4 regions of the Dyella agri genome follow, and region 2 is predicted to be linked to each of the others. Evidence: predicted binding sites of a transcription regulator. Region 2 holds the regulator's gene; each other region holds the start of a gene.
What was found. Region 2 encodes sigma-54, which starts transcription at its own class of promoters, with help from an activator protein. Its sites were predicted from a motif close to TGGCACGNGCNTTGC; they were not measured.

Region 1 (5,881 bases), 250 kb from region 2:
AGCGTGCCGTTGAGGGTGGCCTGTTCCTGCGTGCCGCCGCTGGTGTCGTGATCGAGATTGAACGAGATGCTCGGCGTATGCGCGGAGTGGCCCAGCGGCAGGCTGGCGTTGAAGGAAATCTGGTTGTCGTAGCCGCCCAGCGCCATGCGCCCGCGGCTGACCGAGACGCCATAGGTCAGGCGCTTGAAATGGTTGTTGTAGCCCACCTGGAACTGGGTGTCGTTGCCGCCGCGGTTCCAGTAGTTGTTGATCGTGGCGTTGGCGTACAGCGAGCCGCCGCTCTGGCCGAGCTGCTGGCTGAGCGTCAGGGTGAAACGGTTGCGCTGCTGCAGCAGGCCGCGGGCGGTATAGAGACTGTTGCTGTTGTAAACGGTGCCGCTCAGCGCGGCGAGCTGGGCCGGCGTAAGCAGGCTCTGCACGGGCAGGCCGTCGATCGTCTGCACGTTCGACGACTGGTATTGCAGCGCATCCATGCCGTGGTTGGCGTAGTAGCGCGCGGTTTCGGCGTCGCTCAAGCTCAGGAAGCCGCTGGTGGAGTAACGGTCGGCGGCGACGCTCAGCGACGTATTGGTTTCCGGGATGATCTTGCTGTAGCTGATGCGGAAGCTCTGCCCGTCGTAGGTGCCATGGCCGGGAATGCTTGCGTGGGCCTGCGTGATGTCCAGCGCCAGCGCGCCGAAGCGCGTGTTGAACGCGCCACCGACCAGCGCCGCGGCGTAGCCTTCCGAACCCTGCACGCCGGCGTAGCCGGTGAGGCGGTTGGTGAAGCCGTGCTGCACCGTGGCCTGGACCACGTTGGGCCGATCCTGCAAGGTGGTATCGCGCAGCTGGCCGGCGGCGATGTCAAAACGGGTGACACCGGGGCGCAACGATTGCGCCACCGAAGCGTAGGGCACGGCGATGCTGTGCTGGCGGCCGTCGGCCTCCGTCACGTTGACGATCAAGTCGCCGCCGTAGCCGGTGGGGTAGAGATCGTCGATCACGAACGGACCGGGAGCGACGGTGGTCTGGTAGATCTGCACGCCGTTCTGGGTCACCGTGACCTTGGCGTTGGTGTAGGCCACGCCACGTACCACCGGCGCGTAGCCGCGCAGCGACTGCGGCAGCATGCGGTCGTCGGTGCCCAGCTGCACGCCGCGCAGGGCGTAGCTGTCGAATACGGCGCCGTCGGTGTAGCTGTCGCCCACGCTCAGTTCGGCGCCCAGCCCGGGCAGCGCGCGCTGCACATAGGTATCGATGTTGTGCCAGTGGCGCTGGGTCGGCAGGCCGGTGCCCGACTGCAGCGTGGCAGTGCTGTCCTGCCGGAACTGCCAAAGGCCTATGTTGAGGCCGGCACGCAGGCCCAGGTAGGTGCTGGCCTGGTCTTGCCCGCCGCTGGTGGTGCGGTAGCTGTTGAGGTTGTAGTTGAGCAGGAACGCCGGCACGCCCGCATCCCACGAGGACGGGTTGACCCAGCCGCGCGGGCGCTGGTTCATGTAAATCTGCGGCACGCTGGCATCCATGCGCAGGGAGGGCATGTCGAAAGACAGCGTGGCGCCGGGGATCAAGTCGCCGAGACTCACGCAGTCGGACGGGGACGACAGCTTCGCAGCCGCCTCGGCGCCGGTCTTGGGAGGTACCAGGCCCAGGCGGTCGAGCAGCTCGGTGCTGACGCACGGTACGGCGTTGGCGTCCTTGGACGGTGCGCTGAAGCGCACATCCATGCGTCCCACCCAGCGTTGATTGAGATAGACGTCGAGGTTGTAGATGCCCGACAGCACCGGGTTTCCGTGTTCGAAGCGCGAGAGATCCGTGGTGCCGCGCCCGGCTCCCGCCAGCATGCTGCGATCGAAGTTGGCGAAGCCGCCTCCGGCGCTGGCGTCGGGCGATGCATCCACGGCGCTGGCCGCCCGCGCAGGACGCGGGCAGCTCGCGATAGCAGCCAGCGCCAGGCCACACGCCACCGCGAGCGCGGCATGGCGCCCGATCGGGTGGTGGTGCGTGGCGCGGCGCAAGGTCATGGCGCCACGGTGCCCTTGTGAACGTCGGTCGCGCCGAAGTCGTTGATGGTGGCAAAGGTGATGGGCGTGCCCGCGGCCGGCGCCTTCGCCAGGCCCTTCAGCGGCACGCGCAGGTCGCCGAACGGCGCGATCATGCCGGTGGCGCCATCGATCGGCTTGCCGTCAGCGCTGAACGACAGCGAGCTGATCGTGAGGTAGTACGGGGTCGGGTTGTGCGCTACCAGCGCCGCACCCGCGCCGTCGGCAGCCTTGAAGCTCAGCTTGTCGGGCGCCTGTATCGCGTTGCCCGGCAGGTTGGCCGGGCGATAGAAAAGCTTCAGCCGCGAACGGATCGCGAACTGCAGGTAGTTGCGGCCGGCGTACTGCGGGCCGCTGGGCTTGGGCGGGACTTCCAGCACGTTCAGCCAGAACAGCGACTCGCGGTCGGCCGGCAGCGGCTGGGAACCCTGGGTATAGATGATCCGCAGGCTCTGGTCCTTGTGCGCATCCATGCGGAACAGCGGCGGCGTGATCAGGAATGGCGTGCTGACGCTGTCCGGCGTCGATTTCGGGTCGCCCGTGTCGATCCATGCTTCGACCAGTGCGGGATTGTCGCTCGGATTGGACAGGCGCACGGTGTCCTCGCCCTGCTGGGCGGAAAACACGACGCGGGTGCCGCCGATGACGACACTGGCATGGGCTGGCGGCATCGCCAGGCACAAAGCGATCGAAGCCGCGCCAAGTGCACGGGTCAGGATCTTCATGGGTATCTCTTGCGAGGGGGGAAAGGGGTGCAGCAGGCTGCCGCATTCCTGCGAATACGGCAGCCTGCCTGCATGACCCTTAGTTGTAGGTCAGCGTGAAGGCGACCGACGCGGTCACCGTGCCGGCGGTGACGGCCGTGGTGGTCGGCTGGTAGTACTGCGCCTGGTAGCTGAGCGTGGCGGCGCCGGAGCCATTGATGGTGGCGCTGACCGGGTTGGGGTTCGTGTTGAGGTTGATGGCGGTGCCCGAACCGTTGGTCATCTGGACTTCCACATTGGAGAAGCCCGCGCCGGAGGTGTTCTGGATGGCGCCGGTGGTCGCATCGACGTTGGCATTGCCGCTGAACGACGCGCCGACCACGACACCCGACGGCGTCGTCGGGCAGCCGGTGAGGTTCAGCGAAAAGGGCGTCAGGCCGGCAGTGGAGCCCTGCGCGGTGAAGACGGTCTTGACCACGTCCGGCAAGGTGACGGTGACGACACCGCCGGATGCGTTGCTGACGGTGCAGGTCGAGGACAGGACCTTGCCGTTGAAGGTGATGGTGCCGTCGGCTGCGCGGGCAGCCTGCGGAGCGAGCGCTGCCACGCCGAAACCGGCGATCAGAGCAGCGGTGAGAACAGTCTTGATCATGCGTATTTCCTTTCGGAGTTGGGTGCTAACGGATTCGACGCGCTGTGGACAAAGTGGCCGCACTCCTGCGCCACCTCCGACTTCAGCCTTGCGCGCGGCTGGTCGACGGGGGTGTCAGCAATCTCTATGCCAAACAGTGCGTGCGGGTACGGCCGACGGCTTCTTGGCGCCGGGGCAAGGGTCAAGCCCTTGGCTGAACGTGAATCTTCCCCCGTCACTGCAGGCCGCAGTGACAAATTATGGCAGGCAAAAGTGCGAACTGCGTCACTCATTTAGCGTGATACTCGCATCAAAAGACGCGCAAGTTATTGCGATTGTGTTAATCGCACTCGACGTGTAAAGCGTGCTTGACATGCGCGCCGGGCACTTCGTATGCTCCACTTGTCAAGGTTGCTTGACATACGAAGGGGAGCGTCATGCACAAGATTCACTGGTTCCGCAGGCTCGCGGGATGGTCACTGCTCATCGCCGGGCTTGCTGGCGCGTTGCCGGCATTGGGGATGCCCGCGAACGGCCAGGTCGGCACGCTGAAATTCGAGCGCCATGGCGACCATGGCCACGCGGTAATCCTGATTCCCGGCCTGGAGGGCGGCCCGTGGGTGTGGAAGGACACCATCGCGCAGCTGGAAAAGAACCATGTGGTCTATGCCGTGACGCTGGCGGGGTTCGACGGCATGCCTGCGCCGGCCCGCAAGACCGGGCTGATGGACCAGGCCGACGCCTCGCTGCTGGCGCTGATCGAACAGCAGCACATCGACAAACCCGTGCTGGTAGGCCACAGCCTAGGCGGTACGTTGTCGCTGCGCTTCGCGGGTGAGCATGCGTCGCTGATCGCGGGCGCGGTGGCGGTGGACGGCCTGCCGGTCTTCCCGGGCATGGACCGGGTGGATGCAACCCAGCGGCAGGCGATCGCCGAGCGCGCCGGCGCACAGATGGCGGCGATGACGCCGGCGCAGTTCCAGGCGGCGGCACTGGGCTACATGCAGAACGTCGGCGTGATCGATCCGAAGCTGGCGGAGCACTACGCGCCGCTGAACGCGCGCAGCGACGTCGCAGCGAGTGCCGCATACGCGGCGGAGGACATGGCGGCCGACCATCGCCCGCTGCTCAAGCAGGCGAACGTGCCGATCCTGGAGATCTCGCCGTACTACGCGCCGGACTTCAGCAAGCCGCCGTTGCAGCTCAGCGAGGCGCAGAAAGCCGCGTATTACAAGGGGCTGCTGGCGAACGCACCACAGGCGAAAGTGGTATCGATCGCCCCCGCGCGACATTTCGTGATGCTCGACCAGCCCGTGAAATTCCAGCAGGTGCTGGGCGATTTCCTCAAAGAGCTCTGAGGCCGAAACGATCATGGCGATGAATCCCGTCCAGCGCCGCTACATGCGCGAATTCTGGCCACCGATGCTGGCCTACATCCTGATCATGCTGCTGGTGTGGCCCCTGGTCGACCACGTGCAGAGCCTTTGGGGGCGTACCGCGCTGGCGCTGCTGCCGATCCTGCCGGTGCTGCTGGTGACGCGTGCGATGGTGCGCCTCGTGATGGGCAGCGACGAGCTGGAGCAGCGCATGAACCTGATCGGCCTGGCCATCGCAGGCACGGCAGTGGGCACGCTGTGCCTTGCCGGCGGCTTCCTGGTCGCCGCCAAGGTGATCCGGCTGGATGGCACGGCGCTGATCTGGGTATGGCCGGCGATGGTGGTGCTGCATGCACTGGGCCGCGGCTGGGCCGCACGTCGTTATGGCGGCGATTGGACCATGGCCTGCAGCAACGATGGCCTGGCGCGGCATTGGCAGTTGTGGGCCTGCGCGGCGTCGTTCGGGCTGATCCTGCTGCTGGGCTGGGGCGCGTTCAGCGACTGGCAGCGTGGCCTGCTCAGCGGTCTCACGGCGTCGCTGGCGATCGGCGCATTGCTGCTGCAGATCTTCCGCGGCCGCAAGCCGGAGGATGGGGCATGAGCTGGCGCGGCGTGACGGAAGCCATGGGGCGCCATGCAAACGCTGGCCGGATGAGGCACGACGAGGTACTGGCGGGGGCGGGCGTGGTGGTGCTGTACGCCGACGCGCGACGCTGGGCGAGCCGGCGTTTCGCATGAACAACCGCGTGCGTGAACTGCGTGGCGAGCGGGGCTGGTCGCAGGCGGATCTCGCCGAGCGGCTGGAGGTGTCGCGGCAGACGGTCAATGCGATCGAGACCGGCAAGTACGACCCCAGCCTGCCGCTGGCATTCAAGATCGCGAAACTGTTTGGACATCCGATCGAATCCATCTTCGAGCCAGGAAGCGATACATGAGCATGAACCCAAGGAAACGCATGGCCGTCATCGTGGCCGTGGCTACCGCGATCTTCGCTGCCAACCACGCTGCGCGGCGACCGCAGCCCGGGCATGAGGAAACGGCCCCGCCGCAGAGCGCGCCTTCGGCACAAACGACGGTGAAACCCGCGCCGCCGCGCACCTGGAAGCTCGGCTCGCTCACCCTGACCGCCTGCAATCTGGGCCAGCCGAACAG
Region 2 (5,881 bases):
CGATGTTGCACGGCGTGGCGCCGTAGAGATCGGCCAGTACCAGCACGCCTTCGCCCTGGTCGAGCGCGCGCGCGTGGCGGGCGGTGAGTGTGCGCATCACGTCCGGGTCGGCCTGCGGCGGCACCTCTACCGCCTCCACTTGCAGCGGCAGCTTCGGCATCACGTGGTGCGCGGCGGAGATCAGCGCCTGGCCGACCGCCTCATGGGTCATCAGCAGCACACCCACGCTCATGGCTGCGTACCTTCCTGTGTGCGTTGCGTTGCCATCGCCTCAGTCCAGCTCGCGGTGGAAGGTGAGTACGCCCTCGCGGGTTTCGCGATAGTGCGCGGCGAGCTGCTCGACCAGGTACACCGAACGGTGCCGGCCGCCGGTGCAGCCGATCGCGACGGTGACGTAGCTGCGATCGTCCTGTTCGAAGCGCGGCAGCCAGGCGTCCAGCCAGCGCCGGGTGTCGGCAAGGTACTCGGCGACCAGCGGTTCGCCGTCCAGGTATTCGCGCACGGGCGCGTCCTTGCCGGAGAGCGGGCGCAGCCGCGGCTGCCAGTGCGGGTTGGGCAGGCAGCGCGCGTCGAACACGAAATCCGAGTCCAGCGGCAGCCCGCGCTTGAACGCGAAGGACTGGAACATCAGCGTCATCCCCTCGGTGGCCTGCGCGTAGCCAGTGGCGACCAGCCGGCGCAGCTGGTGCACGTTGAGTTCGCTGGAGTCGATCACCTTCTCGGCGATCGCCATCAACGGGCGCAACAGCTGGCGTTCCTCGGCGATCGCGTCGGCAAGCGACATGCCGCGCGTGGCCAGCGGGTGGCGGCGGCGGGTTTCCGAATAGCGCTTGACCAGCACTTCGTCGCTGCAGTCGAGGAAGATCAGGTGCAGCTGCACGCCGGCGGCGGCCAGTGCGGATAGCGTCGCGGGCAGGTGCTCGAAGTCGGCGCCGCGGTTGCGCACGTCCACGCCCACCGCGATACGCCGGCGCCGGCCGGCGCCGTGGCTGACCGCCTCCACCAGCTGCGGCAGCAGCGAGGGTGGCAGGTTGTCGACGCAGTAGAAGTCCAAGTCCTCCAGTGCGCGCAACGCCACCGTTTTGCCGCCGCCGGACACGCCGGTGAGCACGATCAGGTGGGTCTCGTGCGGGTTGGTGAAGGGGCTGGTCGGCGTGGCGGGTACGTCGTGCACTGCGGTCACCAGGGAGGCAGGCGGCGCAACTGGTGCGCCTGGCGGTCGATGAAGGTCTGCGCGGGGTCGATGCCCTTGCTCTTCAGCGCGTGGCTGCGCACCGCTGCCTCGACCAGCACGGCGATGTTGCGGCCCGGCGCCACCGGAATCGTGATCATCGGTACCTTGACGTCGAACACCTCGCGGTGGCCGGTGTCGCCGGTGAGGCGGGTCAGCGCGTCGATCTCCTCGCCTTCGCGCAGCGGCTTGAGGTGGATCACCAGGCGCAGGTACTTGGACGGCTTCACCGACATGTGGCCGAACATCTCGCGCACGTTGAGCACGCCCAGGCCGCGCACTTCCAGCAGGTCCTGCAGCAGCTCGGGACAACTGCCGTCGATCACGTCCGGCGCGATCAAGGTGAATTCGGTGGCGTCGTCGGCGACCAGCCGGTGGCCGCGGCTGATCAGTTCCAGCGCCAACTCGCTCTTGCCGGAACCGGCCTCGCCGGTGATCAGCACACCGATCGAGAACACCTCCAGGAACACGCCGTGCAGCGTGGTCTTCGCCGCCAGCTGGCGCGCCAGGTGGTATTGCAGGAAGGTGAGCAGCTCGTGGCCGCGCTTGGAGCTGAGCCACAGCGGCGTGTCGGTTTCCTCGGCCACCTCGCGCAGGTCGGACGGGATCGCCTGGTCCTTGGTGACGATCAGCGCCACCGGCCGGCTGGCGGCGATCTTGTGCATCACCTCCCAGCGCTGGCGCGAGTCGAGGCCGTCGAGGAAATTCAGCTCCTCCGAACCGATGATCTGGATCTTGTTCGGGTAGATGACGTTGAGGTAGCCGATCAGCGAGGGCCGGCGCGCCTGCGCGGCACCGGGCTCCAGCGTGCGCGATTCGCCGCGCATGCCGGCCTGCCAGCGCAGCGCCATGCGCTCGTTGACGCCATCGTAGAGTTGTCTTGCGGTGAGCCGGTCCAAGCCTTCGGTCCTTTGCGTCGCGCGCCGCCCGTGGGGTCCGGGGCGGGGCAGGGCCATTGTGCCAGCTTGGGCGGAAGACGTGTTTCGCGGGAAGGCATGCGGGCCGCCCGTCGCCGGGCGGCCCGCAGGGGGACATCAGCCGTACTGGCGCTCGTCGCGCACGGCGCGCTGGTGCTTGTCGGAGATCTTTTCGCGGTGGCGCCGCAACTGGTTGACCAGCTTGTCGAAGAGCATGTCGATGGAAGCGTACATATCGGCCTCGGCAGCCTCGGCGTGCAGGGTGGCGCCGGTGACGCCGAGCGTGGCATCCGCGCGGTGCTGCAGCTTGTCCACAGAGAGCACCACGGTAAGGCTGATCAGTTTGTCGTCGAGGCGATGGAGGCGATCTAGCCTGGATTCGACGTGATTGCGCAGCGCGGGGGTGACTTCGATCTGCTGGCCGCTGAGTTGGAATTGCATGGTACGCCTCCTCTGGTGGTGCTTGCCGCGTTTCGCGGCGGGATGGACGCGCCGCGGACGGAGTGCCGTGGCGTGTCGTCGATCATCCTTCACTACGGGTAATGGGAGCGTTTTTCCTGCAGGCAAGTTCCCTTTAGGTGGATAGGTCCATCCTTTAGCCAATCCGCTGGCGTTCGCTGGAACTGGGAATGCGCAGCCCCTCCCGGTACTTGGCCACGGTGCGGCGGGCGACCTGGATGCCCTTGCCTTTCAGCTCCTCGGCCAGCGCCTGGTCGGACAGCGGCTTGCGCGGGTCCTCCGCCTCGATCAGCTTGCGCAGCATCGCCTGGATCGCAGTCGCCGAGGCGCTGCCGCCGTCCTCGGTGGACACGCCGCTGGAGAAGAAATACTTCAGCTCGAAGGTGCCGCGCGGCGTGTGCAGGTACTTGCGCGTGGTGACGCGCGAAATGGTGGATTCGTGCATGCCCACTTCTTCGGCCACCTCGCGCAGCACCAGCGGGTGCATCGCCTCGGGGCCGTAGTCGAGGAAGGCGCTCTGCCGCCGCACGATGGCGCTAGCCACCTTGAGCAGGGTTTCGGCGCGCGATTCCAGGCTCTTCAGCAGCCAGCGCGCCTCCTGCAGCTGGCCTTTCATCCAGCTGGCGTCGTCGCCGCGGGCGCGGGCGATCAGGTTGCAATAGTGCTGGTTCAGACCCAGCCGCGGCTGCGCGTCCGGGTTCAGGCGCACCTGCCAGCGGCTGCCGTCGCGCACCGCATAGACATCGGGCGCCACGTATTCCACCGGCGTGGTGTCCAGCGCCGCGCCGGGGCGCGGGTCGAGGCTGCGGATCAGCGCGGCGGCGGTGGCCACCTCGTCCTCGCCGGCGCGCAGCTTGCGCGCCAGTTTGGCGATGTCGTTGCGCGCGAGCAGTTCGAGTTCGCTGTCGACGATGGCGAGCGCCAGTTCGCGCTGCGGGGTGTCGGCGCTGAACTGCTCGAGCTGGCTGCGCAGGCAGTCGCGCAGGTCCAGGCTGGCCACGCCCAGCGGGTCGAAGCCCTGCAGGCGGCGGCGCACCGCCTCGATCTCGTCGAGGCTGGCGGCGATGTTCTCAGGCAACGCGGCGCGCACCGCCTCGATGCCGTCGGCGAGGTAGCCGTCGGCGTTCAGCGCGTCGATGATCACGGTAGCGATCGCGGTCTGACGCGGATTGAAGCCGGCGAGGTTGAGCTGCCACAGCAGGTGCTGCTGCAGGGTTTCGGGTGCCACGTTCTGTGGCTCGAAGTCCTCGTCGCCGCGCGTGTTGCCGCTGCTGCCGGTGCCGTTGGAAAAGTCGATCGGGGTTTCGACGCTGCCGCCGCCGTCGTCGGCCCATTCGGCGCCATCGTCGCCGTCGACTCTCTGGTCGGCGGCGGCTTCGGCGGGGCTGGGCGCCTGTGCGTACTCGGCTTCCGGCGCAGCCTCGTCGGTGACGGTTTCTTCCTCGCTCTCGTCGGCGAATTCCAGCAGCGGATTGCCTTCGGCGAGCTGCCGCAGTTCGGCCTCCAGCTCCAGTTGCGACAGCTGCAGCAGGCGGATGGCCAGCTGCAGCTGCGGCGTCAGGGTGAGCTGTTGATGGAGGCGGAACTGGAGTGCGGGTTTCATGCCGGCCGGTTGGATGGACTGGGCTCCATCCTACCCGCAGCCGGCGGGGGCGGCCATAGCCGCGCGCCGCTGTTGTGAAGCCGGCGTTAGAGCCTGTGCGACACCTTCACGCAACCGCGTTGCCCACCGTGCGGCAGCGTGCAGTTGACCCGACGGCCGGCTGGCGCCGCGCCACGCGCCAGCACTTGGAATCCGCGGCAAACAACCCGGAGAGCCGGGGATTGAACAGGCTCTTACAACCTGAATTCGCGGCCCAGGTAGACCTCGCGCACCTTCTCGTCGGCGAGGATGTGGGCGGGGGTGCCGCGCGACAGCACTTCGCCGTCGTTGAGGATGTAGGCGCGGTCGCAGATGCCCAGCGTCTCACGCACGTTGTGGTCGGTGATCAGCACGCCGATGCCGCGTTCCTTGAGGTGGCGCACGATGCGCTGGATCTCGCCGACCGAGATCGGGTCGACGCCGGCGAAGGGTTCGTCCAGCAGCATGTAGCGCGGGTTGGCGGCCAGCGCGCGGGCGATCTCCACGCGGCGGCGTTCGCCGCCGGAGAGGCTGATGCCTTTCTGGCCGGCGATGTGGGCGATCTTCAGCTCGTCGAGCAGGCTTTCCAGTTCTGCATCGCGCTGTTGCGCGCTGAGGCCTTCGCGCAGTTCCAGCACGGCCATGATGTTGTCCGCCACGCTGAGCCGGCGGAACACCGAGGCCTCCTGCGGCAGGTAGCCGATGCCCAGGCGCGCGCGCATGTGCATCGGCAGGCCGGTGATCTCCTGCTTGTCCAGCTTGATCGTGCCGGCGTCGGCCTCGATCAGGCCCACCACCATGTAGAAGCAGGTGGTTTTGCCGGCACCGTTGGGGCCGAGCAGACCCACCACTTCGCCCTCGCGGATGGAGAAGGCGAAGTCGCGTACCACCTGGCGCGCCTTGAAGCTTTTTTGCAGACCTTCAGCGGACAGCATCGATCAGTTGCCCTTCGCCGGTGCAGGTGCCGTCGCGGGCGCGACCGCCTTGGCGGGCAGCTTGCCGGCTACCGGCTCGTTGTCGGGTACCGGCTGCGCGGTGGGCGGCTTCTTGCAGATCACCGGCGTGGCCGCGGTGTTCTTGGGCAGGATCACGCCGTGCACCAAGCCGTCGCCGGCGGTGTCGCCGGTGATCAGGCTGGTGTTCTGGTTGTAGGTGAGCTTGTCGCCGTGGAATTCGCCGCGGCACTGCTGGTCCACCACCGCATTGCCGGTGAGCACGGCGATGCTGTTGAGGTTGTCGTAGTCCAGCGTGGTCCCGTCGCCGGTCATCAGGTTGTTGTTCTCGTCCAGCTCCTGGATGTGCGCCGGCTTGCCGGTGACCACCACGCGCGAGACCTGCTGGTCGGCGTCCAGGTAGATCTTGGCGACATCGCCGGTGACCAGCATGGTGCCCTGGGTGATCTTGACGTTGCCGGTGAGCGTGGTGACCGTGTTCGGCGCGTTGTAGGCGTCGGTGTGCTTGGCCACGTAGTTCATCGGCTGCTGCCGATCCGATTTCTTGGCGCTGGCCGCCAGCGGGACCAGCGCGAGAAGCGCCGCCACGCAGGCCGCGCCGAGGACGTCACGACTTGCGCGGATGCGACTGGCGCGGGCGTGGCGGGAAGGTGCCTTGGCTTGCATCGAGCAGCTCCAGGTGGTTGTCGTTGAGGTTGGC
Region 3 (5,881 bases), on a different contig from region 2:
CTCTCGGTGCCGATTCAGTGCGTGCCGTTGCCGGCGGTGTCCGGGGTCTCGAACGCCGATTCGTCTGCGGCGGGTTCATCCGTCCCGTCGATGTCCATTCCGTCGGCAAGCGGGCCTTCGCCGTGTTCCACCCGCGCCTTCAGGTAGATCGGCGCCAGCGGGGCTTCCTGCACGATCTCGATCAGCATTTCCTTGGCCAGCTCCAGCATGGCCAGGAAGGTGACCACCACGCCGAGGCGGCCCTCGCTGATATCGAACAGCGTTTCAAAGCGATGGAAGGCATGGCCTTCCAGCTTGCCGAGCAGCTCGCCCATGCGCTGGCGCACGCTGAGCGCCTCGCGCTTGATCGCATGGTGGCCGAACAGTTCGGCGCGGTGCAGCACATCCTTGAGCGCCAGCAGCATTTCCTTGAGATCCAGCGGCGGCGGCAGCTTGATCACGTTGCGTTCGCCGGTGTCGGCCTGCGCCGGCGCGGTGTCGCGTTCCATCCGTGGCAAGGCCTCGATGTCTTCGGCGGCCTTCTTGAAGCGTTCGTACTCCTGCAGGCGGCGCACCAGTTCGGCGCGCGGGTCCTCCTCCATGCCTTCCTCGGCAGGCGGCCGCGGCAGCAGCAGGCGCGACTTGATCTCGGCCAGGATCGCGGCCATCAGCAGGTATTCCGCGGCCAGCTCCAGCCGCATCACATCCCGCATCAGTTCGATGTATTCCATGTACTGCCGGGTGATCTCGGCGACCGGGATGTCGAGGATGTCCAGGTTCTGCCGGCGGATCAGGTACAGCAGCAGGTCCAGCGGACCCTCGAACGCCTCCAGGATGACTTCCAGCGCATCCGGCGGGATGTACAGATCCTGCGGCATCTGCAGCATCGGCTCGCCACGCACGATCGCCAGCGGCATTTCCTGCTGCTGGGGGTGCGCCGCGTGGTTGTCCTGCGATACGACCGGGCTCTGTGGCCCGACTGGCTCGGTGCTCATCGATGCGTGTCGTTGGGCCGCTCGGCGGCCGGCAATGCGTCTTGATCCATCATGGGCGAAACGGTTGCCCCGCTGGACGATCCGGGCTGGACCCATGTACGGATCGTGGCGTCGAGGCGGCACTTCGGTAAAGCGGTTTCGCACGGTGCCGTACAGGCAGTGTCCGGCTCCCTACTTGTCGCTGTCGGCGTGACGAAGCCGCATGTCGCGGTTCGATCAGGCGTACGGGCATCGCAGCCAAGTGCCGGCACGGGACGCAGATCGCGTCTGGTGGGAACAGGGCAATGCAGTGACGGTAGTGACGTCACCGACAAGTCGGACGATCTGCCTTGGGGCATCGGGTGGGTGCCATCGCCGCCGGAACGGCCAATCGGCGTCTGACTGTGGCACCACGCGTGGGCAACAGATTAGCGACTGGCCAGCGACAAGTCCAGCGCAGCAGGCCGAAACATGCATGCGGGGCAGCGGTCCGTCTGGTGAGTACAATGGCGTTACCGCCTGGGCAGCGCAGTGGCATGTCCGGCCGCGCCGACAGGCGCGGAACGGCGCACCGCACAGGTGACCCTGAGTGTCCGAGACGGCGAGCAGGCGTCAGTCGCGTCGGCGGGAAAAGGCTTGCCAAGGCGCGCCGTACCGCCATTTGGTGGATGGCACACCGCTTGCTTGAGTGTGATGGCGGACACATGGGCGGGTCGATCCGCAGGACCGCTTCGGCGGAGGGATGCAACAACAAGGAGCCCGGCATGGCTAAGGACGACAACATGTTCAGCGATGAAGCCGAACGCCTGCGCCCGGCGCGCATGCAGATCGAGACGACCGTGCTGATGAGTCGCGGCGTCGAGTCGCACCCCACCGAACTGGTGGACATTTCCGCGACCGGCGCCTTGCTGCGCCGGCCGCTAGGCTGGACCGGCGAAGTCGGGCAGACCTGGTTGCTGGACATGATCTTCGGCAACGACCTGCACATTCACATGGAGGCGCAGGTGGCGCGCGTCGCCGACCACCACATCGGCTTCTCCTACGTGTGCATCCCCGAGGACAAGCAGGTGCCGTTGTGGAACCTGCTGGGCGGCTACGCCGATATCCTGGAGGCGTGGAAGAACTGATCGCGCTTCCAGCGAAGCCGGTCGGATCGAAGGCCCCGCCTTGTGCGGGGCCTTCGCCGTTTCAGTGGGCGCCGGCCGCGGCCTTCTTCTCGTCGCGCAACTCGCGACGCAGGATTTTGCCCACGTTGCTCTTGGGCAAGGCGTCGCGGAACTCGATGTACTTGGGCCGCTTGTAGCCAGTGAGGTTGTCGCGGCAGAACTGCTTGAGCGCCTCTTCGGTCAGGCCGGGGTCTTTGCGCACCACGAACAGCTTCACCACTTCGCCGGAGTGCTCGTCCGGCACGCCCACGGCGGCCACCTCGGCCACGCCGGGGTTCTGCATCACGGTGTCCTCGACCTCGTTCGGATACACATTGAAGCCGGACACCAGGATCATGTCCTTCTTGCGGTCGACGATGTAGACATAGCCGCTGGCGTCCATCTTCGCGATGTCGCCGGTGTGCAGCCAACCATCGTCGCCCAATACCTTGGCGGTCTCGTCGGCGCGGTTCCAGTAGCCTCGCATCACCTGCGGCCCTTGCACCATCAGCTCGCCCACCTCGCCGATCGGAAGCGGCTGGTTGTCTTCCGACCAGATCGCCACGTTGGTGGAGGGAATCGGCAGGCCGATCGAGCCGTTGTAGTCCTTGAGGCCGATCGGGTTGATGCAGACGCCCGGAGAGGTTTCGGTGAGGCCGTAGGCCTCGGCAAGCGTGCAGCCGGTCACCCGTTTCCAGCGCTCGGCGACGGATCGCTGCACCGCCATGCCGCCGCCCAGCGAAATCTTCAGGTGCGAGAAATCCACCCCGGCGAATTCGGGCGTGTTGAGCAGGCCGTTGAACAAGGTGTTGACGCCGGGCAGGATCGAGAAGGGGACCTTCTTCAGTTCCTTGACGAAGCCGGGCATGTCGCGGGGGTTGGTGATCAGCTGCGTATGGGCGCCCAGCCGGACGAATACCATGCCGCAGGCGGTCAGCGAAAAGATGTGGTACATCGGCAGCGCGCCGATCGCGACCTCCTCGCCGGGCTTCAGCGCGGTGCCGATCCAGGCGCCGACCTGCAACATGTTGGCGATCATGTTGGCGTGGGTCAGCATGGCGCCTTTGGCCACGCCGGTGGTGCCGCCGGTGTACTGCAGGAAGGCAATGTCGTCGTGGCCGAGCTGCACTTCCGGCAGCGGGTGCGCGGCACCTTGCGCCAGCGCGTCGCGGAAGCGCACCGCCTGCGGCAGGCGGTAGGCCGGCACCATCTTCTTGACGTGCTTGAGCACGAAGTTGACCAGCGGCCCCTTGGGGAAGCCGAGCAGGTCGCCGATGCCGGTGGTAACGATGTGCTTCACCGCGGTTTCGGCTACCACCTGCTGCAGCGTCGAGGCAAAGTTGTCCAGCACCACGATGGCCTTGGCGCCGGAGTCCTCGAGCTGGTGCTTCAGCTCTCGCGCGGTGTACATCGGGTTGGTGTTGACCACCACCAGGCCGGCGCGCAACGCGCCGAACAGGGCGATCGGGTACTGCAGCACGTTCGGCAGCATGATGGCGACGCGATCGCCCTTGCCGAGTTTGAGCGTGCCGGTGAGGTAGCCCGCGAACTGGCGGCTGTATGCGTCGATCTGGCCGTAGCTGAGCTGTTTGCCGAAGTTGGCGAAGGCGGGGCGATCACGGAAGCGCTGGAAAGCCTCTTCCAGCATGGCGGCCATCGAGGCGTAGGCATTGAGGTCGATTTCGGCGGGTATGCCTTCCGGATAGTGGTCCAGCCACGGACGCGCGTTGCTCATGTGCTTGCTCGACTCCTGAATCGTGGCCGCCAAGGCAAGGTAGAGATGGCGACGCCCCCTCCGGCATTGGAGCATGCGGCTGCGTACGGCGGCAAGCCGCGGCATGCCTTGCAGCAGCCGGAAAAAAACCGCCCCGGCGCAGGCCGGGGCGGTCGTGGTGCAGCAGTGCCGAGGGTAACGCTCAGGCGGCTTTCTTGCCGGCCAGCTGGCGCAGCACATACTGCAGGATGCCGCCGTGGCGGAAGAAGTCGCGCTCCTTCGGGGTGAGCAGCAGCACCTTTACGCTGAACTCCTTCTTCTTGCCGTCCTTGCCGGTGGCGACCACTTTCGCCTGTTTCGATTCGCCGCCTTCCAGGCCGGTGACGTCGAAGCTCTCGCTGCCGTCGAGGCCCAGTGACTTGGCGTTCTCGCCGTCCATGAACTGCAGCGGCAGCACGCCCATGCCGACCAGGTTGGAGCGGTGGATGCGCTCGAAGCTCTCGGCGATCACCGCTTTCACGCCCAGCAGCAGGGTGCCCTTGGCCGCCCAGTCGCGGCTGGAGCCGGTGCCGTACTCCTTGCCGGCGAGCACGATCAGCGGCGTCTTCTCCTGCTTGTACTTCATCGCCGCGTCGTAGATCGCCATCTGCTCGCCCGACGGCACGTGCCTGGTGTAGCCGCCCTCGACGCCGTCTAGCATCTGGTTGCGGATGCGAATGTTGGCGAAGGTGCCGCGCACCATCACGTCGTCGTTGCCGCGGCGCGAGCCGTAGGAATTGAAGTCCTTCGGTTCCACGCCCTTCGAGATCAGGAAGCGGCCCGCCGGGCTGTCCTTCTTGATCGAACCGGCCGGCGAGATGTGGTCGGTGGTGATGGAGTCGCCGAACAGGCCCAGCACGCGGGCACCGTGGATGTCCTCCACCTTGCCCAGCTCCATCGTCATGCCCTCGAAGTAAGGTGGGTTCTTGATGTAGGTGGAGTCGTCCCAGCGGTACACCGCGCCGTCTGGCGAGGCGATCTTGTTCCAGCGGCTGTCGCCCTTGAACACGTCGGCGTAGTTCTTCTCGAACATCGCCGGGTTGACCGCGCCGGCGATGGCGTCGGAGATCTCCTTGTTGGTCGGCCAGATGTCCTTGAGATGAACCGGCTTGCCGTCGCTGCCGGTGCCGATCGGGTCCTTCGTCAGGTCGACGTCCAGCGTGCCGGCCAACGCGTAGGCGACCACCAGCGGCGGCGAGGCCAGGTAGTTCATCTTCACTTCCGGATGCACGCGGCCCTCGAAGTTGCGGTTGCCGGAAAGCACCGAGGCCACCGCGAGGTCGCCGTCGGCGATGCCCTTGCTGATCTCGACCGGCAGTGGGCCGGAGTTGCCGATGCAAGTGGTGCAGCCATAGCCGACGATGTAGAAGCCGACCTTTTCCAGTTCTTTCAGCAGGCCGGTCTGCTCCAGGTAGTCGGAGACCACCTTCGAGCCCGGGCCGATCGAGGTCTTCACCCAGGGCTTGGCCTTCAGGCCCTTCGCCGCGGCCTTCTTCGCCACCAGGCCGGCGCCCAGCATCACCGCCGGGTTGGAGGTGTTGGTGCAGGAGGTGATCGCTGCGATCACCACGGCGCCGTCGCCCAGTTTGAATTTGTCGCCGTTCAACTCGACATGCTCGCCTTCGCCGAACGTGCTCTCTTCGTGACCCACGGCGGTGTCGCCACCTTCACCGGAGAATCGCTCGATCGAAGTGGCCAGCGGTTTGCGCGCGGCGGTGAGGCCGACCACGGCGTCCTTGAAACTCTTGCGCACGTCGCCCAGCAGCACGCGGTCCTGCGGGCGCTTCGGGCCGGCCATCGACGGCTTCACGTCGGCCAGGTCGAGCTCCAGCGTGGTGGTGAACTCGGGATGCGGCGTGTGTTCGTCGTGCCACAGGCCCTGGGCCTTGGCGTAGGTCTCGACCAGCGCGACCTGTTCCTCGCTGCGGCCGGACAGGCGCAGGTAGTTCAACGCCTCCTGGTCGATCGGGAAGATGCCGCAGGTAGCGCCGTACTCGGGCGCCATGTTGCCGATGGTGGCGCGGTCGGCC
Region 4 (5,881 bases), on a different contig from region 2:
GCATCGCGCAACGCCGCGGCCAGAACGAAGCGCACACCGCGGTCGTCGTCGACGATCCAGATTTCGTCACTCATGCTCACGCTCCAACGGCAGGTACAGCGAAAACACCGTTTCGCCCGGACGGCTGCTGCAGCGCAATTCGCCGCCATGCTCGCGGGCAATCTCGCGCGACAGTGCCAGGCCCAGGCCGGTGCCGTCGGCCCGACCGGACACCAGCGGTTCGAACAGTGTGTCGCGCAATTCCGCACTCACCCCCGGGCCGTCGTCGACCACGTCCACGCGCAGGGCGCTGCGCAGCACCCGCGCTCCGGCGCGCGCGCCGTGCTCGGCACGCGTGCGCAAGGTGAGCGTGCGCGCGCCGGCTTCCACCGCGTTGCGCGCGAGGTTCAGCAACACCTGCTGCAGGCGCCCCGCATCGCCGCGCACGTCGGGCAGGCTGGGATCGAAGTCATGGCGCAAGCGCGGCGGCGCAGGCTCGGCCTGCAGCAGCTCGCTCAGCCGGTCGAGCAGCTGGTGGATGTTCACCGCGCCCAGCTGCGCGGCACCGCCGTGATGCAGCAGCTGGTTCGCCAATGCGGTAAGGCGGTCCGCCTCGTCGATGATCAGGCCCGTCAGCGCCTGCAGCTCCGCACCATCGACGCGACGCTGCAGCAGCTGGGCCGCACCGCGCAGCCCGGCCAGCGGGTTCTTCACCTCGTGCGCGAAGCCGCGCAGCGTCGCAGACAATGGCGAAACCCTGCGCGAACGCTCGGCCAACGCATGCACTTCAACCAGCAAGCCGCCCTCGCCATCGGGTTGCATGCCGATGTCGGCCTCCAGCGTGCGTTCGTCGAGCGTGGACAGCGTGGCCTCGCGCAGCTGGACGAAGCGCGCCTCGTCCAAGGCGCGCCGTGCCTGTGCCAGGTCGCCCGGCGAAGCCAGCCACAACGCCAGCGGTTGGCCAACCGCGCTGCGCATGCCGCTGCCCAGCAGTTCAGCCAAGGCGGGATTGAGCCAGCGCACGCGCAGATCCGCGCCGACCTGGGCCACCCCGGTCGCCAGCTGTTCCGCCCATGCCTGCCACGGCCGCGTATTCATTGCACCATAATGGTCTATGCACACGTGTGGTGCAAATCTTACGCTCCCGCACGGGCATCCGGCCTACGCCGAGTGGTTATGGCAACCCAAGACATAGTGGCTATTCGCACGGACCACTGCGGAACCTAGGGTGCGAACCAGCAACGGCACGCCCCTCGGGTGGACGCAACGCGACGCCCCGGTATGCCGCCAACCGTTTCGCCTCCCCCGCCCGCCATGTATGGAGCAATCGCCATGAAGTCTTCCCGCCGAAAGACGAACGCATATCTCCTGGCTGCCGGTCTGTTGCTGGCATGCATCACGCCCATGCGGGTTGCTGCCATGCCCACAACACCAGGCACGACGCCTCCTTCCGGCTACACCTTGGCGTACACCGGCGACTCGCACGATTTCGACTATTTCCAGGGAGCCTGGACGACGCAGCAGCACCGGCTGGCCAAGCGTGGCGTGGGCAGCAAAGGGCCGTGGGAAACATTTCCGGCCACGCTGTGCATGACCGAGTACCTCGACGGCAAGGCCACGGTGGACGAGATCTTTTTCCCGACCAAGGGCTGGGCCGGGCTGACCTTGCGCCTGTTCGATCTGGCGAAGCGGCAATGGTCGATCTACTGGGCGAGCAGCGCCGACGGCAAGCTGGAGCCTCCTGTGTTCGGCGGCTTCCACGGCGACCGCGGTGAGTTCTATGGCGAGGACCAGGACAACGGCCGGCCGGTGAAGGTGCGCTTCGTGTGGACCAAGCTGGACCGTGACCATGCCCGCTGGGAGCAGGCGTTCTCCTACGACGACCGCACCTGGGAAACCAACTGGACCGCCGATTTCGTGCGCGCGGACCCGGCCGTCACCTGCACGCACGGTCGCCCGAACCGCTGACTACAGGCAGGCGCCAGGCGAACGGATTTCGGATTCCGGAACGACAACGGGCGCCGCGGCGCCCGTTGTCTTGCCACCTGATGCCGCAGTTACAGCGCGTAGTACATCTGGAATTCCAGCGGGTGCGTGCTGGCGCGGTAGCGGGTGACTTCCTGCATCTTCACGCCGATGTAGGCGTCGATGAAGTCGTCGGTGAACACGCCGCCGGCCTTGAGGAAGTCGCGGTCCTTGTCCAGCGCTTCCAGCGCCTGGTCGAGGCTGGAGCACACCTGCGGGATGTTCTTCTCTTCTTCCGGCGGCAGGTCGTAGAGATCCTTGTCGGCCGGCGCGCCCGGGTCGATCTTGTTCAGGATGCCGTCCAGGCCGGCCATCATCAGCGCGGTGAACACCAGGTAGCCGGAGTTCATCGGGTCGGGGAAGCGCACCTCGATGCGGCGGCCCTTGGGGCTGGCCACGTAGGGGATGCGACAGCTCGCCGAGCGGTTGCGCGCGGAGTAAGCCAGCATCACCGGCGCCTCGAAACCCGGCACCAGGCGCTTGTAGCTGTTGGTGGTGGAGTTGGCGAAGGCGTTGATCGCCTTGGCGTGCTTGAAGATGCCGCCGATGTACCACAGCGCGGTCTGGCTGAGGCCGCCGTACAGGTCGCCGGCGAACAGGTTCTCGCCGCTCTTCGCCAGCGACTGGTGCACGTGCATGCCGCTGCCGTTGTCGCCCACGATGGGCTTGGGCATGAAGGTGACGGTCTTGCCGTTCTGGTGCGCCACGTTCTTGATGACGTACTTCATCGTCATCAGCTCGTCGGCCTTCTTCACCAAGGTGTTGAACTTCACGCCGATCTCGCACTGGCCGGCGTTGGCCACTTCATGGTGGTGCACTTCCACCACCTGGCCCAGCGACTCCAGCACCTTGCACATGTCGGCGCGCAGGTCGCCCAGCGTGTCCACCGGCGACACCGGGAAGTAGCCGCCCTTCACCCCGGGGCGATGACCCATGTTGCCGTCCTCGTACTTGAAGCGCGTGCTCCAGGCGGCTTCGTTGGACTCGATCTCGTAGAACACGCGGCCCATGTCGTTCTGCCAGCGGACCGAATCGAAGATGAAGAATTCCGGCTCCGGCCCGAAGAAGGCGGTGTCGGCGATGCCGGTGGACTTGAGGTAGGCCTCGCCGCGCTTGGCGATCGAGCGCGGGTCGCGGCCGTAGGCCTGCAAGGTGCTCGGCTCCAGCACGTCGCAATGCAGGACCAGCTGGGTGTGCTGGCTGAACGGGTCGAGGTAGGCGGTGTCCGGATCGGGCATCAGGATCATGTCCGACTCGTTGATGCCCTTCCAGCCCGTGATCGAGGAGCCGTCGAACATCTTGCCGTCCTCGAAGGTCGACTCGTCGATGGCGTGCGCCGGGAAGGTGACGTGATGGTGCTTGCCGAGCATGTCGGCAAAACGGAAGTCGACGAACTCGACCTCGTGTTCCTGGATCAGGTCGAGCACTTTCTGGGCGGTCATGGCGGAACCTCGGTGGGGTCGGATGGGAATGGGCGGAAAGAACGCACTTGAAAGAGCAAGGTCGATGCCAAGCCGTGCATTCCATGTGAATTCATGGATTTAACGGGTCGGGAGGTTTTCCCGCCCGCATCATACACACCAAGCTGGCGCTTTCACTCCCTCGATTGCACCATGATGGGGCACTTAACGGTCGCTGCAGCGCGCACCGGGAAACGCTATCGGATCGCTATACGGAATGCGTAAGCTGTGTTGCCGCGCAGCTGCCATGGTGGCGGTCGCCCCTACCGACGAGTGCACCCGTGACCGATCTTATCCACGTCATCCTGCTGGGCATCATCGAGGGCATCACCGAGTTCCTGCCGATTTCCTCCACCGGCCACCTGCTGATCGCCGAGCATTGGCTGGGCGCCCGCTCGGACCTGTTCAACGTGGGCATCCAGGCCGGCGCGATCCTCGCCATCACCCTGGTGTACTGGAAGCGCATCTGGCAGCTGCTGACACAGTGGCGCGAACCGGCCACGCGCGATTATCTGTTCAAGCTGGTGGTGGCCTTCCTGATCACCTGCGTGCTGGGCCTGATCGTCACGCATTACGGCTTCAAGCTGCCGGAAAGGGTGACGCCCATCGCGTGGGCGCTGGTGATCGGCGGCTTCTGGATGATCGCCGCGGAAGCGCTCGCCGCGAAGCAGGCGGACCGCACCGAGGTGACGTGGCGGGTGGCGATCCTGGTCGGCATCGCACAGATGGTGGCGGGCGTGTTCCCCGGCACCTCGCGCTCCGGCGCGACGATCTTCACCGCCATGCTGTTCGGCACCAGCAACCGCGCGGCGGCCACCGAGTTCGCCTTCCTGGTGGGCATTCCCACCATGTATGCCGCTACCGGCTACGAGCTGCTGAAGGTGTGGAAGGGCGGCGGCGCCGCGCACGAGGACTGGAGCGCGCTGATCGTCGGCTTCATCGTCTCGCTGGTCGTTGGCTTCATCGCGGTGAAGTGGCTGCTGGGCTATATCCGCACGCACCGCTACACCGCGTTCGCGGTCTATCGCATCGCGCTGGGCGCGGCCTTGCTGTTGTTGATGCCGGGCGCCTGATCGACCGCTTTCGGCGACAACGCCATACTGAGCTTGCAGGCCGGCAGGTTGGTGCGCTCGAACAGTTCGTGCACCCATTCCAAGAAGGCCTGAACGCGCGCGGACAGGTGCTTCTTCTGCGGGTAGACCAGCCACACCGGGGAGCCGGTGGATATGGTGTCTTCCATGATGACTTGCAGCTTGCCCATGCCGATGGCGCAAGCGGCCAGCCAATGCGGCACCTGGATGATGCCCAGCCCAGCCATCGCCGCCTGGATCACTGACTCGCCGTCGTTGATCAGCAGGTGTGCGTCCACGTCCAGCGCGACGCGGCCGTCCGGCGTGTCGAACTGCCACTGGTAGGCGCGGCCGTTGGTGGGATAGACGTAGTTGATGCAATGGTGCTGCTTCAGATCCTCGATGGTGACCGGCACGCCGTGGCGTTCCAGGTAGCTCGGCGCGGCGCACAGCACGTTGCTGAAATAGCCCAGCTTGCGCGCGATCAGGTTGGAATCCTCCAGCTCGCCCATGCGGATCGCGCAATCGATGCCTTCCTCGATCAGGCCGATGTTGCGGTCGCTCATCGACAGCTCCAGCCGGATGTCGGGGTAGCGCGCCTCGAAGTCGGCCAGGTTGGGGATCAGCGCCGCACGGCCCACCGACACGTTCACCGCCACGCGCAACTTGCCGCTGGGCTTGGTGCGCGCGTAGTTCAGCGCATCCACCGCCTCGCCGAGGTCGGCCAGGATCGCCTTGCAGCGCTGGTAGAACGACTCGCCATCGTCGGTAAGCCGCAAAGCCCGCGTGCTGCGGAACAGCAGGCGTACGCCGATCTGCTCTTCCAGCCGCGACACGGCGCGGCTCACCCCGGAAGGCGTCATGCCCAGCTGCACGGCGGCAGCCGCGAAACTGCGCGCTTCCACGACACGAACGAAGCTCGTTATTGCTGAAAAATCTTCCATGCTGGTCATTGTGTCGTCATTCGTGACTGACTGTCACTAGTGGAGTTCACAAATTGGGGTTTTTCTGTACCCGTCGGTATACCTATTATCCGCTCCCCCATCGTGCTGCAACGCCGCACGACCCCACCCCAGGGAGCGTGAAGATGAAGAAGAAACTGATCCTGTCCGGCCTCGTCGTGGTGGCAATCGCCGGCAGCTGGGCCCTGTTGGGCGAACATGGCGGCAGCCATGCCCAGGCCGCCGGCCCCGGCGGCGCCCTGCCGGAAGTGACCGTGGCCCGCGCCCTGCTGCGCCCGGTGAGCAACAGCGCCGACTTCACCGGCCGCGTGCAGGCGGTGGACAGCGTGCAAGTGCGTCCGCGCGTGGGCGGGTACGTGGAGTCGGTGGCGTTCAAGGAAGGCGC

Region 1: a site for sigma-54 is predicted at 3,492-3,506, ahead of ISP14_RS05615 (fimbrial protein). Genes of this name have one in related genera too.
Region 3: a site for sigma-54 is predicted at 1,623-1,637, ahead of ISP14_RS11390 (PilZ domain-containing protein). Genes of this name have one in related genera too.
Region 4: a site for sigma-54 is predicted at 3,502-3,516, ahead of glnA (type I glutamate--ammonia ligase). Genes of this name have one in related genera too.

Annotation. Positions count from the first base shown of each region.
Region 1 covers NZ_JADIKL010000002.1:700,217-706,097, forward strand. Annotated here, with positions in the region: gene ISP14_RS05605 (fimbria/pilus outer membrane usher protein) at 1-2,000, opposite strand, end outside; gene ISP14_RS05610 (fimbrial biogenesis chaperone) at 1,997-2,743, opposite strand; gene ISP14_RS05615 (fimbrial protein) at 2,823-3,374, opposite strand; gene ISP14_RS05620 (alpha/beta fold hydrolase) at 3,791-4,711, shown strand; gene ISP14_RS05625 (hypothetical protein) at 4,731-5,330, shown strand; gene ISP14_RS05630 (helix-turn-helix transcriptional regulator) at 5,464-5,664, shown strand; gene ISP14_RS05635 (alpha/beta hydrolase) at 5,661-5,881, shown strand, end outside.
Region 2 covers NZ_JADIKL010000002.1:453,794-459,674, forward strand. Annotated here, with positions in the region: gene ISP14_RS04510 (PTS sugar transporter subunit IIA) at 1-232, opposite strand, end outside; gene rapZ (RNase adapter RapZ) at 272-1,174, opposite strand; gene hprK (HPr(Ser) kinase/phosphatase) at 1,180-2,130, opposite strand; gene hpf (ribosome hibernation-promoting factor, HPF/YfiA family) at 2,266-2,589, opposite strand; gene ISP14_RS04530 (RNA polymerase factor sigma-54) at 2,744-4,210, opposite strand; gene lptB (LPS export ABC transporter ATP-binding protein) at 4,444-5,163, opposite strand; gene lptA (lipopolysaccharide transport periplasmic protein LptA) at 5,167-5,847, opposite strand; gene lptC (LPS export ABC transporter periplasmic protein LptC) at 5,789-5,881, opposite strand, start outside.
Region 3 covers NZ_JADIKL010000005.1:208,300-214,180, forward strand. Annotated here, with positions in the region: gene ISP14_RS11385 (segregation and condensation protein A) at 15-974, opposite strand; gene ISP14_RS11390 (PilZ domain-containing protein) at 1,718-2,080, shown strand; gene ISP14_RS11395 (AMP-binding protein) at 2,142-3,833, opposite strand; gene acnA (aconitate hydratase AcnA) at 4,015-5,881, opposite strand, start outside.
Region 4 covers NZ_JADIKL010000006.1:150,312-156,192, reverse strand. Annotated here, with positions in the region: gene ntrC (nitrogen regulation protein NR(I)) at 1-74, opposite strand, end outside; gene ISP14_RS12440 (two-component system sensor histidine kinase NtrB) at 67-1,077, opposite strand; gene ISP14_RS12435 (hypothetical protein) at 1,399-1,947, shown strand; gene glnA (type I glutamate--ammonia ligase) at 2,037-3,446, opposite strand; gene ISP14_RS12425 (undecaprenyl-diphosphate phosphatase) at 3,746-4,537, shown strand; gene ISP14_RS12420 (LysR family transcriptional regulator) at 4,486-5,478, opposite strand; gene ISP14_RS12415 (efflux RND transporter periplasmic adaptor subunit) at 5,622-5,881, shown strand, end outside.